2 regions of the Lacinutrix sp. YIN62 genome follow, and region 2 is predicted to be linked to the other one. Evidence: riboswitches for the same ligand, from Rfam matches in the RefSeq annotation. Region 2 holds a riboswitch; the other holds the start of a gene.

Region 1 (3,228 bases), on a different contig from region 2:
TTATGCTCCCAAACATTAACCCTATAATAAGTATAGCCATAGTATCTCTTACACGCATCGAAACTATTAATACCGTAAGTAGTACTAGAAAACTCCCAAAACTAGCTGCTATAACTAAGCTCCATTTAGAGATTAAAAGACTCGTTAAAAAGCCTCCTAATAGCGAGGAACCCATAATAACTAAAGCAACACCTAAACTGGCGCCAGAGGTAATTCCTAGGACAAAAGGGCCTGCTAATGGATTTCTGAATAAGGTTTGCATTAATAAACCAGAAACACCCAACCCTGAACCTACTAAAATGGCCGTAATAGCTTTTGGTAATCGGTAGTCTTGAAAGATATACTCATTATTTGTATAGTGATCTGGACTTGTAAAAAAACTATTAAAACATTCTTTAAATGGAATATTAACAGAACCTAAACTAACATTTACCACAAAGAGTAGTATTACTATTAGTAGTAATAGTATGAAATAGATCTTATATGATTGTGTTTTAGTCAATTATTTAAGACGTTTAAAAAAAGTGGGTGTGTAATTTTTTAATAATTCTGGATGGCAAATTTTAATAATATCTTTTAATACTAAATCAGGCCTTGCTATGCCTTGTTCATAATAAGTGACGCCTCCAGTTTGACCTGTGGTGTTAGAAAACGAATAGATTTTTTTGTTTTTAAAGGCTTCAAATTCAGTATAATGAATGTTTGCTTTCTCTAAGGCTTCCAAGCTTGTGTAATAGGAAGGGCTTAACCATAAGTTCGCCATTTTTGCTTTACTAAAAACAACTTCAAAATTTAAGGAAAGACTCCCCTTTCCTGTAGAATTTTGCCATAAATAATTAGTGTTAGCATCTTTTAAAATTTGTGCTTCTGCACTGGTGCCGCTAGGAAGGTACCAAATATCTTTGTACATGGCACCGCTTAATATTGTTGGTTTTGTGGTGGCGCCAAAGGCTAATGATTTAGCTTTTAGATAGTCTGTTTCTATACGTTTAAAAATGGTATCGGCTGCCTCGCTTTTATTGTAAAGAGCTCCAAATAATTTGATCCATTCGGCTTTTGCTAAAGGCGATTTTTCTACCCAATCCCCATTATAAATAACTGGGATTTTTGCATTTTGTACAGTTTTTAGAGACTTATTTTTTCCATCAACACCAAAGGCCACAACAACATTAGGTCCTAAACTTAATAGCACTTCTGTATTTAAGCCTTCGTTTTTACCTAATTCTCTAACATAACCATCATCTATGCGTTGCCTTGTTTTTTTAGAGGAGACGTAGTTAGTCCCAGGGAAGCCAATTAGAGAGTGTTCTACTCCTAATAATTCCAAGGCAGGGATATGAGTTGTAGACGTTACCACGATTTTATTTACAGGGGTAATTATAATCCCATCATATTGATCTTGCATAAAAGTTGTTTTGGCAGCTTCTTCTGCTGAAATTAAAACATACTTAAAATGAGAATCTGAATTTGGCCAAGGATTCTTAATATTTAAAATGCGATGATTACCGTTGTTTTCAATGCTAAATCCTTCGGCATAAGCAGTGTTTTTTTTGCTATTGGAAACCTGTGCTTTAGTATTGCTTTTTAAGGGCGGTGCTTTAGTTTCTTCTTTGCAAGAAATTAAGGAGAGGAACAGGAATAAAGTGACTATTGTTTTCAATTTGATTGTATTTGGTACATCAAAAGTAATATTATTTAATCTTTTGTAAGGAACATTGATCAAAAAGCTTACTTTTGCAGCGAATTTTGGTTCGGTATAACAAAAACGATATAGCCTTTTAAAGTATTTAAGATCATATCGTTTTAACCCTATCGATTAAAAGGGAATCAAGTGAAATGCCATGAGTCTTATTTAAATCATGAGATAAAAGCATTATAGTCTTGAACTGTTCCCGCAACTGTAATCTTAGTCACCTTAGTGTGATGCCTATTGTTAAAACTTCTAACCACTGATTTTTAGGAAATTGGGAAGGTAAACAATATGGACGAAAGTCAGGAGACCTGCCAAAATTTATCATCTAAAAGTGATTCTCGGGTAAAGAATCTAAAAGATTTATGAAAAAAACGATTAGTACACTACTATTTACTATTTTTTGTTTTTGCAGCATTGCTCAAGCACAAATAGATTCTATCCAAACATTAAATGAAGTGGTGTTAAGTGATAATAAGTTAAAACACTATGCTTCTGGAGTTAAAGTAGAAGTGCTTAATGATTCTATTTTAGATAAAAATGAAATGTCTTTAACCCACTTATTGGCCTTTAATTCTAATATCTATTTTAAAGAGAATGGTTCAGGAATGGTTTCTTCTCCTTCTTTTAGAGGAACCAACGCATCCCAAACCGCAGTAATATGGAATGGAATAAATATTAATTCACAGCTTAACGGACAAACAGATTTTAATACTATAAATACAACCAATTATAATTCTATAGATATTCGTAGTGGTGGTGGGAGTGTTCAATATGGAAGTGGAGCCATTGGGGGGAGTATTCATTTAAATAATAAATTAAGATTTTATTCTCATTTTAAAAATAGTTTAAGGTTGTCTTATGGCAGTTTTAATACTAAAAATAGTAGTTATACCGCAACCTATGGGAGCGAAACATTTTCAGGGAATATAGGGATCGCTTATATCGAATCTAAAAACGATTATAAATACTTAGGTACGGATAAAATCAATGAAAATGGGCAGTATAATAATGTGAATCTCAATGTGAATTTGGGCTATTTTATTTCAGAAAAAGATGTCCTTAAGTTATACCATCAGAGTTTTAGTGGGGAACGCAATCTTTCTGGAACGCTCGTCGCTGTAGGGCGTAGTAAATACGAAGATGAAAACTACCGTACAATGCTAGAATGGTCGCGTTTGTCTGGGAAATTTAGTTCTAAGTTTAAAGTAGCGCATTTACAAGAGTTATTTCGATATTTTGAGAATAAAGACAAGGACAATTATTCTTTTGGAAAGGTTAATACTCTATTGTTCAATCATAGTTTGAATGTTCGTTTATCCGAGACATTGCAATTCAAAACTATTTTAGATTACAATAGTTATGAAGGTGCTGGAAGTAGTTTTGGAGATCCTAAAAGAACCGCATTTTCTGCTACAGCTTTATTAAATCATAAACCAGCAGAAAAATGGAATTATGGTATTAACCTTAGGAAAGATTTTACATCGGGGTTTGAGAGCCCGTTTGTGTTTTCTGCAGATGCAGCTTATGCAGTAACG
Region 2 (3,228 bases):
GATGCTCAAAATTTAACAATTGGCGCTAAGTATGTTGTGCAACATGGAGTTAATAAAGTACTCGCAAAAGTAGCAGGAATAGAACATCGAATAAACCCAGATTATTCAGGGGTGGAATCTAATGTAAGTACTTTAAAAATAAATGACATTGCAACGGTATCCTTTAAATTGAATAAACCCATTTTTTATGATGCCTTTAAGGCGCATAGAACCAACGGTGCTTTTATTATAATAGATTCAAAATCTAATAATACTGTTGGGGCTGGGTTCATTCAATAAAAAGAATATTAAATTAATTTTAATACAAGAAAAGGTTATCTGTTAATGATAATCTTTTTTGTTTTAAGTCCATTTTCAGCTTGTATAAAATAAATACCAGGGGCTAAAGAGGAGACATCAATGCTTAGCTTGGTTTTATTATCTGTAGGTTGTTTTAAAACCACTTGACCAGCGGTATTCATAATTTTTAATGTGCCTGAATACGCATAACCTTCTATTTGTAATAAATTGCTAGCAGGATTTGGATAAATACTAACCGAAGATTTAACATATTCGTTTGTGCTTAAGGTGCTAGAAGGCTTAATACTTAAATCGTCTATAACATTATAATAAACATAGGCAATAGCTCCCGCGCTCATACATGCATCTTTAGGGTTGTCAGCACTATTTTTAGGCGCAGATCCTGTTACGATATAAAGATGCGTGTAATTGTTGTCTGCCGTATAGTTAAAGGAGAAATCTTCATAACTTGTATTTGAATTCCCAACGATAGATTCAGTGTCTATTTCATGATGCGTAGATACCGGATCTCCAAATTCATTATTCATAGAAAAAAGAAACTTTAAATTATAGCATTCTTTTATTTCAGAATAGTCAAAATCAGGATCTCCATATACAGAAACACCATAATTACTAGAAATAGAAATGGTATATTCCTCACCATTAACTAAAGGGGTATCTAGTTGTAGTGTAATCCCTTCTGTAGTATCAACACCATTCGATTCGTCTCTAATGGCTCCCATATAAATGGACCCAGTTCCTGTATTTGCCGACCCAGGATTATAGCCACAATTGTAATAATTTGGAGTGTCATTGTCGCCAGTACATCCAACTATTCTATTTGTTTGGTCCCAACTATCAGGACAACTTGTATACATTTCAAAGCCGCCATTAGAAAATAATTCTTGAGCATTTGAAAAGTTAAACGAAAAAAAGGTAATAATAAGTAATGTAAATATTTTATTCATAATAATATTATATAGGAGAAAACTTAATATACTATGAATATACTATCCAATGCACAATAACCTTTATCCCGAAAGTTAAACATATATTATAAAGGCAGGTCTCCTGACTCGTTTTACTTGTATCCCCTTCACATTTATTGCTAAACATTGGTTGCTTGATACAGCTTATAAAAACTTACAGTTGCGGGAACAGTTTTGGATTTACACCAAATTCCCTTTTAATCCATTTTTAAATGGAACCAAAATAACGGGCGCAAGGTATAGGTTTCCTTTTGCCTCGACAAGAAAAAAAGCGATCTATTTTTTTATAAATTATAAGTATAATAGTAGTCTATAGTATAACGAATTAAAAGTCAGTGAAAAACAGATATAATTAAAAACGATCTAACTATAATGCCATTTGTTTTGTCTTAACGAAACCGATACTCTACTTAATTTGTGTTACTTTTGCGCCCAAATTAAACTAATTAATGAAGTCCTTTTTAAGTGGTATTATCTTGTTATTTCAACTCGCTTCTTATGCTCAAGAAGCAAAGAGTTTATTCTCATTAGATGCTAATTTTTTCTATGGAAATATAGCAGAACATAATTCGGATATAGCACATTTAATTACTAATCACCCAACGGGAGTTATTTTAAGTTATAATAAAAAGACATTTGGGAAGCATGCTTGGGAAAGTCGTTATAATTACCCCGATTATGGACTGTCCTTTATTTATCAAGATATGAAAAATGAGATATTAGGGCATAATTATGGTCTTTATGCTCATTATAATTTCTATTTTTTTAAAAGGAACCTTATGTTTAGAATAGGGCAAGGATTAACTTATAATACGAATCCTTACGATAAAGACACGAATTTTAGAAATAACGCTTATGGGACAGCTTGGTTAAGCTCTACCTATGTAATGTTTAATTATAAGAAAGCGCAATTATTTAATGGGTTTGGTGTTCAAGCTGGACTTTCCTTAATTCATTACTCTAATGGGAATTTTAAAGCGCCCAATAGCTCTACTAATAGTATAATTCTTAATATAGGGGTTAATTATGCGTTAGATTATGAGAAGCCACAGAATTATATTGCTTTAACAGAAGCTACAAAATTTACGGAAAAAATAAAGTATAATTTTGTGTTTAGAAGTGGCGTTAATGAGAGCGATGTTATTAATTCTGGGCAGTATTCTTTTTATATAGCATCTGCATATGCAGACAAACGCTTAAATAGAAAATCGGCAGTACAATTAGGAACAGATGTTTTCTTTTCAAATTTCTTAAAACAACATATTCGTTATAAGGCGGTAGCATTTCCTTTAGATAACGTAAAAGGCGATGAAGATTATAAGCGTATTGGCATATTTGTAGGACATGAATTATTTATTAATAGACTTTCCTTTTTAACGCAATTAGGGTATTATGTGTACTATCCTTTCGATTTTGAAGGACGTTTCTATAATAGGTTGGGGATTAAGCGTTATTTTGGAGAACGCCTTTTTGCAGCCCTGTCTTTAAAGGCTCACGGTGCAAAAGCTGAAGCGGTAGAATTCGGAATTGGGGTAAGATTATAAAAGAGAAAGTAAATTATTACGTATATATTAAAGATGAAAAAATTTTTATCCATAGTCTTAATATTTGTTTTATTAAGCTGTAGCAGTGACAATGCTCCAGATTGTTTTAAAAATGCAGGTGATATTATTCAAAAGGAGTTTATAGTTCGTGATTTTACAGAAATTACGGTTTTTAACAATATAGAGCTTATCGTAACAGCAGGGGCAAACCATAGCGTTATTGTGGAAACAGGTGCCTTTTTAATGGATGATATTAAGGTAGAAGTAGATAATGGAAAGTTGAGCTTAAGAAATAATAATGAGTGTAATTTTACTAGAGATTACGGGATTACAAAAGTGTATGTGAGTGCTCCAAATTTAACAGAGATAAGAAATAGTAGCCAGCTAGCAGTAAGGAGTAATGGGATTTTAAACTA

Evidence for each region. Region 2 has a riboswitch for cobalamin ahead of AC2D8I_RS03305 (T9SS type A sorting domain-containing protein). Riboswitches for the same ligand answer to the same signal wherever they lie in the genome.
Region 1: linked by a shared signal. The riboswitch ahead of AC2D8I_RS02210 (TonB-dependent receptor plug domain-containing protein) and the one ahead of AC2D8I_RS03305 (T9SS type A sorting domain-containing protein) in region 2 are both predicted to bind cobalamin.

Annotation. Positions count from the first base shown of each region.
Region 1 covers NZ_JBXVVH010000002.1:173,707-176,934, reverse strand. Annotated here, with positions in the region: gene AC2D8I_RS02220 (FecCD family ABC transporter permease) at 1-502, opposite strand, end outside; gene AC2D8I_RS02215 (ABC transporter substrate-binding protein) at 503-1,660, opposite strand; cobalamin riboswitch at 1,784-2,023, shown strand; gene AC2D8I_RS02210 (TonB-dependent receptor plug domain-containing protein) at 2,056-3,228, shown strand, end outside.
Region 2 covers NZ_JBXVVH010000003.1:176,545-179,772, reverse strand. Annotated here, with positions in the region: gene AC2D8I_RS03310 (sulfate adenylyltransferase subunit 1) at 1-279, shown strand, start outside; gene AC2D8I_RS03305 (T9SS type A sorting domain-containing protein) at 315-1,247, opposite strand; cobalamin riboswitch at 1,324-1,506, opposite strand; gene AC2D8I_RS03300 (acyloxyacyl hydrolase) at 1,718-2,812, shown strand; gene AC2D8I_RS03295 (head GIN domain-containing protein) at 2,846-3,228, shown strand, end outside.